Hydrogenovibrio crunogenus: one gene and its partner. The protein of the gene in region 2 interacts with the protein of the main gene of each other region in a pairwise test. Links are inferred from orthologs where the notes say so. Each region holds a gene or a part of one and is shown on either strand. Other genes may lie near its edges.

Region 1 (2,893 bases), 280 kb from region 2 along the record:
TCTTTACCGAAAAATTCTTTAACCGCTGCCTGAACCATTGGAACACGCGTTGAACCACCAACCAAAATAACATCATCAATTTCAGAAGCTGATAAACCAGCATCTTTAAGTGCTGTCTTACAAGGATCGATAGAACGTTGAACCAACCCTTCAATTAGCGACTCGAACTTCGCACGGGTGATTTTCATGTTCAAATGCTTAGGTCCCGTTGCATCAGCCGTTACATATGGCAAGTTAATGTCTGTTTGCTCACGTGAAGAAAGTTCAATTTTTGCTTTCTCAGCCGCTTCACGAACACGTTGAAGTGCCAATTTATCCAGCTTCAAGTCAACATTTTGATCTTTCTTAAATTCGGTTGCGATGTAATCTACGATTACGTTATCGAAGTCTTCACCCCCTAAGAAAGTGTCCCCATTGGTTGATAAAACTTCAACTTGCTTTTCACCATCTAAGTCAGCCACTTCGATGATTGAGATATCGAATGTCCCCCCACCTAAATCGTAAACCGCGATTTTGCTATCCGCTTTGACTTTATCCATACCATAAGCCAATGCCGCTGCCGTTGGCTCGTTGATGATACGTTTAACTTCTAGACCCGCGATTTTACCTGCATCTTTCGTTGCTTGACGCTGAGAGTCATTAAAATAAGCCGGAACCGTGATAACCGCTTCTGTCACTTCATGACCTAAATAATCTTCTGCAGTTTTCTTCATTTTCATCAAGGTACGAGCAGATACTTCCTGTGGAGAAAGTTTTTTATCACCTACCTGCACCCATGCATCGCCATTGTCTGCTGAAATGATTTTGTAAGACACCATGTCCTTATCTTTTTCAACGACTGCATCATCAGCACGACGACCGATCAGACGCTTGATAGCAAACAAAGTGTTTTCCGGGTTCGTCACTGCTTGACGTTTTGCAGAATCCCCTACTAATACTTCACCATCATCAGCATAAGCAACAATAGAAGGTGTTGTACGAGCCCCTTCTGCGTTAGGAATTACTTTTGTTTCTTTTCCTTCCATGACTGCGACACATGAGTTTGTTGTCCCTAAGTCAATCCCGATAATTTTTCCCATAATTTTCTCCAAATTTCATCGCCAGACTAGGCGAGATATTTTTAACTTTAATTAAAACTTTTAACGTTACGTTGTATATAAGGCGGTTGATTTATTATTCAAGGCTTTCTTACAACTTTTTTCGTATTTTTTAAGATTTTTTATTCAGCGACCACAACGCGTGCCGGACGAACCAGACGGTCATTTAACACATAGCCTTTTTGGAAAACTTCAATGACCATTTGTGAATCATGATCCGGTGATGGAATCATCGTCATGGCTTCATGCAATTGTGGGTCAAACTTCTCACCTGCTGGGTTGACACGTTCAACATTGAACTTTTGCATCACATCCAGGAATTGCTTAAAGGTCATATCCAACCCTTCACGGATACTGTCAACCGTTACATCTTCTTTTGAAGATGCGTCCAATCCCATTTCCATAGAATCCAAAACCGGTAGCAACTCATTGACAAATTTTTCCAGAGCGAACTTATGGGCGCTTTCAACATCCATGCGTGTGCGGCGTTTTAAATTTTCCATATCCGCCAACGTTCTCAGCGCCAATTCTTTTTGAGATTCCGCCTCTTTTTTTGCTTCTTCCAGCATGGCTTCTAGGTCATGTTCAACCGCATCCTCTGCTTGATGCGTTTCTTCTGATACTTCCCCTTCAGCCGTTGCATTGTGTTGTTCTTCATTAAGTTCTGTCTTGTTATCAGACATAAAAAATCTCCAGAATATGATAATTTTAAATCACGAGGTTTATAAGGACGCATTTTGGGGATTCAACCCAAAAAGTCAGTTTTTTTATAAAAAAATTTACAATCAAAAAAAACCGCCAGGCCTGGCGGTTTATTTTTTCAGCAAGGAGCTTAAGATTCGAGCAGTCATATCGACTTTAGGTACGATTTTGTCATACGGCATTCGGCTGGGGCCCACCACGCCCAGCACCCCCATCACTTCACCTTCTCGCTCATAAGGCGTGGTAATCACACTGCAGTTTTGATAGGTTTCATTACCACATTCACTGCCAATGAAAACCTGAACGCCATTGGCCTGCATACTCTTATTGAGCAACCCCAACATATCAGAGTGCTCTTCAAAAGAATGGAACAGTGCTTTCAGTTTTTCTGCATCCGCCAATTCATCGTAATTGAGTAAGTTGGTTTTGCCTGAGACGAAATAAGGCGCACTCTTCTGCATCTTTTGTTCAATGACCTGATCCGTCGCTTCAACAATCGACAGCATCAAAGCGTCCATTGTTCTACGTAACTCATCCAAGCGTTCTACCAGCATTTTTTTCACCTCTGACAAATGGCGTCCGGCGAAATGCTCATTCAAATAATTAGCCGCTTGAATGAGTTGAGACGAAGAAACATCTTCTTCAAACTCAATAATTCGATTTTGCACATCCTGATCATTTAAAACCAAAACGACCAATACACGCTTGTTATTCAGTTTAACGAAATCAATATGACGTAACGTTTCTTGCTCTTGATTCGGCAACATCACCAAACTTGCCATCCCCGTTAATCCAGAAAGGATATTGGATGCCGAGCCCAGCAATTCTTCTTGCGTTTGTGCTTGAGTAAATCCGCGCTGAATTTCTTGTGTTAAAGAGGAGTTTAAAGGCTGTACCGTCAAGATAGAATCGACAAATACGCGAAAACCATGATCTGTCGGTACTCGCCCTGCAGAAGTATGAGGGGAATGAATCAAGCCCATTTTTTCCAAATCCGACATGACATTACGAACCGTGGCAGAACTGACTGAAACATCCGGCAATTTAGCGAGCACGGATGACCCGACAGGCTTTCCATCATTTAGGTATAATGC
Region 2 (7,910 bases):
AAACTCATTACTGAAAATTTTTTACAACACTTGTTAATCAATGAACTCTTGCTATTCATTATCAGCTTATTGGTGTTCTTTTTTATTCGTAATCAAATTCGCCAGCGACGTTTACTACATAAAATGGCAAGAACAGACAATTTAACAGGCTTACCTAATAGAAGTATTTTTAAACGAGCGTTAAATGAAAACATCAAACGAAGCAATAAAAAGCAGTGGCCCTTAAGTTTGATTTTCTTCGATATTGATCATTTTAAAAAAATTAATGACACTTATGGCCACCTGGTAGGAGACAAAGTCCTTAAAAAGGTTGCTCGACACATTGAAGATGGGTTAACCCACAAAGACATTTTTGCCCGCTGGGGTGGAGAAGAGTTTGTTATTTTATTACCAAACACAAACCTACAAGATGCTGAAAAAGTTGCGGAAAGACTTCGACATAAGCTTGAAACCATGACGGATTTCGATATGCAAATTACGTCAAGCTTCGGGGTTTCAGACCTCCGTCCAGTTGATACTGCAGAAAGTTTGATGCAGCGTGGAGATGAAATGCTCTACCACTCAAAAGAACATGGACGGAATCGCGTAACGGCCAACCCTGCAATTCACTAAATCCGCGTTCAGCCTTACCCACACATTCTTATAAAAACAGCCAGGCCTGGCTCCATTATTCAACTCGTATTTAAATCCCTAAAACCAACAGACATAAAAAAACCGTTTGGCAACAAAGTCGCCAAACGGTTTTTTATGAAAAGTCTGTTTAACTTAAATAGTTAAGAAGCAACAGCTACCCCGATATCGGATAAGTTTTTAGGCGACTCCACTTTATAGTCCGCCATCTCATCAAACTGTAGGTAACGATACACTTCACCCGTCATCGTATCGAGCATCGCGACCGCGTCCATATATTCCTGAACGGTTGGGATACGCCCAAGTACAGAACACACGGCGGCTAATTCGGCCGAACCAAGGTAAACATTGGCACCATTTCCTAAACGGTTCGGGAAGTTACGCGTTGAGGTCGAGAACACGGTTGCCCCATCGGCAACACGAGCCTGGTTCCCCATACAAAGCGAACAACCCGGCATTTCAGTCCGTGCCCCCACTTTACCGTAAATGCTGTAATAACCTTCTTCGATTAATTGGCGCTCATCCATTTTGGTTGGCGGTGCAATCCATAAACGCGTCGGCACATTCCCCATTTGCTCAAGCACTTTACCGGCCGCACGATAATGACCGATATTCGTCATACAAGATCCAATGAAGACTTCATCAATTTTGGTATTTTGTACTTCAGACATCAGTTTCACATCATCTGGATCATTCGGACATGCCACAATTGGCTCTTTGATGGTATTCAAATCAATTTCAATCACCGCAGCATAATCTGCATCTGGATCGGATTCCAGTAATTTAGGATTATCAATCCAAGCTTGCATTTCATCACGTCGGCGCAATAATGTTCTAGCATCCTGATAGCCATTTTCAACCATCCAATCAATCAATGCCATATTGGATTTTAAATATTCAATGATCGGTTCTTCGCCTAATTTCACTACACAACCGTTGGCAGAACGTTCTGCAGAGGCATCGGATAATTCAAATGCCTGTTCCGCTTTCAGGTGTTCTAGCCCTTCAATTTCGAGTACTCGACCATTAAAGATGTTTTTCTTACCTTTCTTCTCTACGGTTAGGTGACCGTCCTGAATGGCTTGATACGGAATAGCATTTACCAAATCACGAAGCGTAATGCCAGGTTGCATTTCACCTTTAAAGCGAACCAAGACGGATTCTGGCATATTCAAAGGCATCACGCCTAACGTGGCCCCAAAAGCAACCAGGCCTGACCCTGCCGGGAATGAAATCCCGATTGGGAAACGGGTATGAGAATCCCCACCCGTTCCAACCGTATCAGGTAATAATAAACGGTTTAACCACGAATGGATAACACCATCTCCAGGACGAAGCGCCACACCGCCGCGACTGGTAATAAAATCAGGAAGAGAGTGTTGCAATTTGATATCAACTGGCTTCGGATACGCAGCAGTATGACAGAAAGACTGCATCACCAAATCCGCAGAGAAACCTAAGCAAGCTAACTCTTTCATTTCATCACGCGTCATTGCACCGGTTGTATCCTGCGACCCCACGGTCGTCATGCGTGGTTCACAATACATTCCAGGTCGAACCCCTTCAATACCACACGCTTTACCAACCATTTTTTGCGCTAACGTATAGCCATGCGCTGCCTGCGACTTATCCGTTGGACGAATAAACACATCAGAAGGTTCTAATCCAAGCGCCTCACGCGATTTATCAGTCAAACCTCGACCGATAATCAAGGGAACACGTCCCCCTGCTCTGACTTCATCCGGCATCGTGTCCGGTGCGAGTTCAAAGGTAGAAACTGTTTCACCCGCTTCATTCGTAATTTTGCCTTCATAAGGATGAATTGTAATCACATCGCCCGTATTCAGTTTTTCGACATCACATTCAATAGGCAAAGAACCTGAATCTTCTGCAGTGTTAAAGAAAATCGGCGCAATCTTGCCACCCAGTACCACACCACCCTGGCGCTTATTCGGTACATATGGAATATCGTTCCCGAAAAACCACATAACAGAGTTCATGGCTGACTTACGTGAAGACCCCGTTCCAACAACGTCACCGACATAAGCAACTGGGTGACCTTTTGCCTCAAGGCTGGCAATCGTGCCATCCACGTCGTCCATTCGAGACTTCAACATTTCTTTTGCATGCAATGGAATATCCGGACGCGACCAAGCAGCTGTTGCAGGTGACAAGTCATCCGTATTGGTTTCGCCTTCCACTTTAAAGACCGACACGGTGATTTGCTCTGGCATTTTCGGTTTCGACAGGAACCATTCCGCTTCAGCCCAAGACTTCAATACCTGCATGGCATAATCGTTTGTTTTCGATTTCTCGACCACATCATGGTAAGCATCGTATACCAATAATGTTTTTGATAAGGCTTTGACAGCTTCTTCTGCGACATCCGTGTTCGCACTGTCCAATAATTCAATCAACGGCAAAACGTTATAACCACCTAACATGGTGCCTAATAGGAAAGTCGCTTTAACAGGTGAAATCATCTCGACTTTGGTTTTCTCAGCCGCGACGTCTGCCAAAAAGCTTGCCTTAACGTATGAGGCTTCATCGACCCCTGGTGGCACTCGATTCACAAATAAGTCTAAAACAAAATCTGCTTCCCCCGCTGGCGGGTTTTTAATCAGCTCAACCAGTTTTGCCGTTTGTTCTGCATCCATTGGCAAAGGAGGAATCCCCTCTGCTTCACGTTCGGCCACATGTTGACGATAAGCTTCTAACATACTCTTTAAGTCCTTTCTGTTTAGATTTGGGAGTATTTTATCATAGACAAACCCAAACTCTTAAGCCAGTCATGCGACATCTTAAAAAATAATCCTTTCCGTCAGCACAAAAATGAATTTACACAGTGTTTCAGATTGATTAAATGACTCAAAATCCAATCTTTTTTATTCTTTAACAAATTGAATTAAAAGGTGCTTTAAATCTTTAATGAAGCGTCACCTTATGAACCCCTTCCCAAAAGAGCATGACCAGCAACCACAAATTCAAAGCAACAATAATAACAGTGGCTGTCCACGCCAGGAGCTTAGTGATTGGTTGGTTCACCAGCTCTCCCATTAATTCAGGGTTAGATGTCATCATCACTAAAGGAATGACCGCAAACGGCAACTGCATTGACAGAATGACCTGAGACAGAACCAATAAACTTAAAGGCTTAGCACTCAACAGAATCGCGATTGCTGCAGGGATCATCGTTGCCAAACGGATATAAACGCGAATTTTAAGAATATTAACAGGATGTTTTTTGAAAAAAGATTCAAACACAATTTGGCCAGCCAAAGTACCTGTTGCTGAACTGGCGATTCCAGAAGCCAATAAAGCAATCGCAAATGTCAATGCTGCGGAACTTCCCTGCAATGGACCTAAGGTATGATAAGCCTCATCAATATCGGTAATTAACAACCCTTTTTCATGGAATGCGGCAGAAGCCATAATCAAGATAGCGGAATTAATAATCCATGCTGCCATCAATGCCAGAATCGTATCCCACTTCATCATCTTATAAAAACGCTGTAGCGCTTCACCCGCTAAATTAGCTCGTGTCGTCACCTGGTGCGAGTGGAGATATAAATTATGGGGCATGACCGTTGCCCCTAAAATCCCCATCGCAATAAATAAAGCAGTGGTGTCCATAATCGTATCATTTGGAACTGCTAATGCTTGAGCCACTTGAACCCATTCTGGCTGGACCAGCCACAATTCCACCACATACCCTAGGCCAATGGTTGCAACGAAACCAAAGATAGTCATTTCCACCCAGCGAAAACCGAAACGCTCTAGCCAAAGGATCAGTAATACATCAAATATGGTTAAGAAAATAGCTGCAACCAAAGGAATGTCAAACAGTAGGTTTAAAGCAACGGCAACGCCTAAAAACTCCGCTAAGTCGGTAGCAATCATCGCCAACGCAGCCGATGACAATAAAAAAGTGCCCCCTTTTCCTGGGTGTTGACTTCGAATCATCTGAGCTAAGTTCTTCCCCGTCGCAATGCCTAATTTCGCACTTAAAAGCTGCATCAGTATCGCAACTAAAGAGGCTAACGTAATAACCCATAGAAAATCATAACCATAACGCGAACCGGCTTCTATCGATGTTGCCCAGTTTCCAGGATCCATATACCCAACCGACACTAAAAAAGCCGGCCCCAGAAAATACCAGAACGATCGCTGATGTTGCATTTTTTCTGCGGTTTGATGATTCATATAAAATAAATTTTCTTTATTTAAAATTAAAAAAATAATTAGCTATGACTAAATAACAACTGATTCAGTTTATAACATATATCAGGAAATGTTTATATAAAACCATTCGTATAATGTTGAGAAACAACTATTTACTGCATGTTACCAACCCGAATTCAGTGTTAAAATATAGTGCAACATAATCCTTTCACTGAAGCCAATATGCCTGAATCCGATATCCAACTCAGCCTTCAAGTTCATTCTTCTATGCAGACCATTGATAAAAATCAGTGGGACAGGTTGATTCGAGACAACACCCCTTTTCTAAAACATGCCTTTTTATCGGCAATGGAAACGCATGGCTGTGTCAGTGACAGATTCGGTTGGATTCCGCATCACATTACCTTGTCTTACCAAGATAAGATCATTGCCGGCATGCCTCTTTATGAAAAGCACAATAATTATGGCGAATTTGTTTTTGACCAAGCCTGGGAACAAGCATGGCATCAAGTTGGTTTAAGCTACTATCCTAAATTGGTTTCTGCGGTCCCCTATACCCCGGCACAAGGTCAACGGTTTTTAATCGATGCGGAAGTGGATTTCATCAGCCAAGAAAAATTACTCGACACTTTAATTCAAGCCACCCAGAGTTTAGCAACTGAATGGGACATGAGCAGCGTACACATCCTGTTTGCCGAAACAGATCAACAACACCAAATTGAAGAACTTGCTTTGCCTGATTTTTATTTTCGCCATGACTGTCAATTTCACTGGTTCAACCAAGAGTTTGAAACTTTTAACGACTTCTTGGCTTCCTTAAAGCGTAAAAAACGCAAGAATATCAAACAAGAGCGCCAATCCATTCTCAATAATGGCATTACGTTTCGTGTTTTAAATGGGCACACCGCCACAGATCAAGATTGGGAAATCTTTGATTTTTTCTATCAAAAAACGTTTATTGAAAAATGGAGCACACCCACCTTTAATTTAGGTTTTTTCAAAGCCATTGCCAAGGCCTTGCCAGACCAAATTGTATTGGTATTGGCAGATCGAGAAAATGAATGTATCGCAGGCGCCTTGATGTTCGAATCCGATACCGTCTTATATGGTCGGCACTGGGGATGCGCTGAGAATATCAAACACTTGCACTTCGAAACCTGTTTTTATCAGGGCATCGACTATGCAATAAAAAAAGGCTTGCGCGTATTCGAACCTGGCGCCGGGGGCGAACATAAAATTGCACGAGGGTTTGTGCCTGTTAAAATGCGTTCCACTCACTGGGTTAAAGACAACCCTTTTCCAGAAGGCTTAGCCAATTTTATCCGACAAGAAAGGCAGATGATTGATGATTATGCCGACGACTGCTTGGCGCATATTCCTTACCAAACACGGCCTAAAACCTTTTAGATTATAAATCAATTAATTGGAGAATGATTTGAAGACAGCGCTTTACCCCATTTGCCATCTAGGCAACGGAACCCTATCGGTCATGCCGAAACCTCGAACAGAGCAATTGCAGCAAGACATTTTTTCCTACAAGGAGCAAGGCGTTACCCATGTCATCAGCCTTTTAAAACCAGCTGAAATCGAAGCCTTTCAAATGAGGGAAGAAGCCGATATCTGTAAATCTTACCAACTGTCATTCACCCACTTCCCAATCAAGGATATGGACGTCCCGGATGTCTCCGCTTTAAAAGAACTTAACCTGGAACTAAAACAACAGCTTTCTAAAGGTGCCCATATCGCCATCCATTGCCATGGTGGGCGCGGACGAGCTGGAACCGTGGCCATCAGCTTAATGATAGAACACGGTTATGATGCGACTGAAGCCATGAAAATTGCCTCCAAAGCACGTGGAGACAAGATGCCGGTTTGCGATCTTCAAGTCGAGTTCATTCATTCTTATCATTAAAAACAGCCAGGCCTGGTCGTTTTGAACACAGAATGTGTCTATCATTAAGTCGAAGAAACCGCTAAAAACCATTTCGGGTGCATTCGCCCGAAGTCAGTTCGAACGTGCGTTTTCAATCCTTGTTTAGAATCCAGTACATAGGCCTGCGTCCCATCTCGAGCAAACACCACCCAGTGCCAGAAAGGCACGCCTTGTTCCAAATGCCACTTAACTGCCAGTAAGGCACAATCAGGCTGCGCATCCCAACCTGTAAAAGGAACCGTTTCATCCGCCACTTTTTTATCCAAGGCGGTTAACAAACACCGAACCGACGTTGTACTCGACCATAAGGTCTTATCTGCTGCATCAATGCCGAGTTGATTTGCGACCTTTTTGGCTTGCGAGTAAGTCAGCCCAGCAATCGCCGCCGAAGCAGCAATGCCGCAACCTGTTTTCTCTTCTTGTATCACAGGGGTCAACATTAATTACGAGACCTTTATTTAATTTATATCAATCACTTAAAAGACAATTTTAACGCTAAACAAGCATTTTTACACATTCAATTGAATGGCATATTTCAAAAGCCAAAAAAGTCACTGTTTTCGGGTATAATGTGCGCCATTAATTAGATTGAAAAGGAACGAACGCATGCAACTTTCAGAATTGACCGCTATTTCGCCTATTGATGGACGTTATGGTGCACGTTTATCAAGCTTAAAAGAAATTTTCAGCGAATATGGTTTGATTAAAAACCGTGTTAAGGTTGAAGTCTCTTGGTTACGTATGCTGGCGAACCACCCTGGAATCCCAGAAGTGCCGCCACTGAGTTCTGAAGCTGAAAACCACTTATTGAAGTTGGTGGATGAATTTTCCTTGGAAATGGCACAACGTGTTAAAGACATTGAGCGCACCACAAACCATGATGTAAAAGCAGTTGAATACCTCATTAAAGAGCACTTTGGTGACAATGATGAACTGAATGCGATTGGTGAATTTGTTCACTTCGCTTGTACCTCAGAAGACATTAACAACCTGGCTTATGCGTTAATGCTGAAAGATGCTCGTGCCACGGTGATCGTACCTGAAATGCAAACATTGGTTGATAAGATTTCTGAAATGGCGACTGAAATGGCCGACATTCCTATGATGTCTCGTACCCATGGTCAGCCAGCCTCTCCCACCACAGCTGGGAAAGAATTTGCCAATG

What was found. Proteins that work in one complex are often made in the same cells at the same time.
Region 1: the proteins of GHNINEIG_RS06000 (region 2) and grpE interact in binary tests that used the Escherichia coli proteins (3 or more experiments, as listed by UniProt). The link is inferred for Hydrogenovibrio crunogenus from one-to-one orthologs.

What each region holds. Positions count from the first base shown.
Region 1 is NZ_CP032096.1:968,486-971,378, reverse strand. It holds grpE (nucleotide exchange factor GrpE), read right to left. Parts: upstream 1,781-2,893; coding sequence 1,220-1,780; downstream 1-1,219. Other genes in the region: hrcA (heat-inducible transcriptional repressor HrcA), read right to left, coding at 1,910-2,893; dnaK (molecular chaperone DnaK), read right to left, coding at 1-1,079. UniProt on the Escherichia coli protein: Participates actively in the response to hyperosmotic and heat shock by preventing the aggregation of stress-denatured proteins, in association with DnaK and GrpE. It is the nucleotide exchange factor for DnaK and may function as a thermosensor.
Region 2 is NZ_CP032096.1:1,246,272-1,254,181, reverse strand. Bases 2,695-5,563 are described here. They hold GHNINEIG_RS06000 (Nramp family divalent metal transporter), read right to left. Parts: upstream 4,834-5,563; coding sequence 3,556-4,833; downstream 2,695-3,555. Other genes in these bases: GHNINEIG_RS05995 (GNAT family N-acetyltransferase), read left to right, coding at 5,005-5,563; acnB (bifunctional aconitate hydratase 2/2-methylisocitrate dehydratase), read right to left, coding at 2,695-3,350. In the rest of the region: GHNINEIG_RS06010 (sensor domain-containing diguanylate cyclase), read left to right, coding at 1-612; more of acnB, read right to left, coding at 774-2,694; more of GHNINEIG_RS05995, read left to right, coding at 5,564-6,219; GHNINEIG_RS05990 (protein-tyrosine phosphatase family protein), read left to right, coding at 6,248-6,724; GHNINEIG_RS05985 (hypothetical protein), read right to left, coding at 6,769-7,185; purB (adenylosuccinate lyase), read left to right, coding at 7,352-7,910. UniProt on the Escherichia coli protein: H(+)-stimulated, divalent metal cation uptake system. Involved in manganese and iron uptake. Can also transport cadmium, cobalt, zinc and to a lesser extent nickel and copper. Involved in response to reactive oxygen.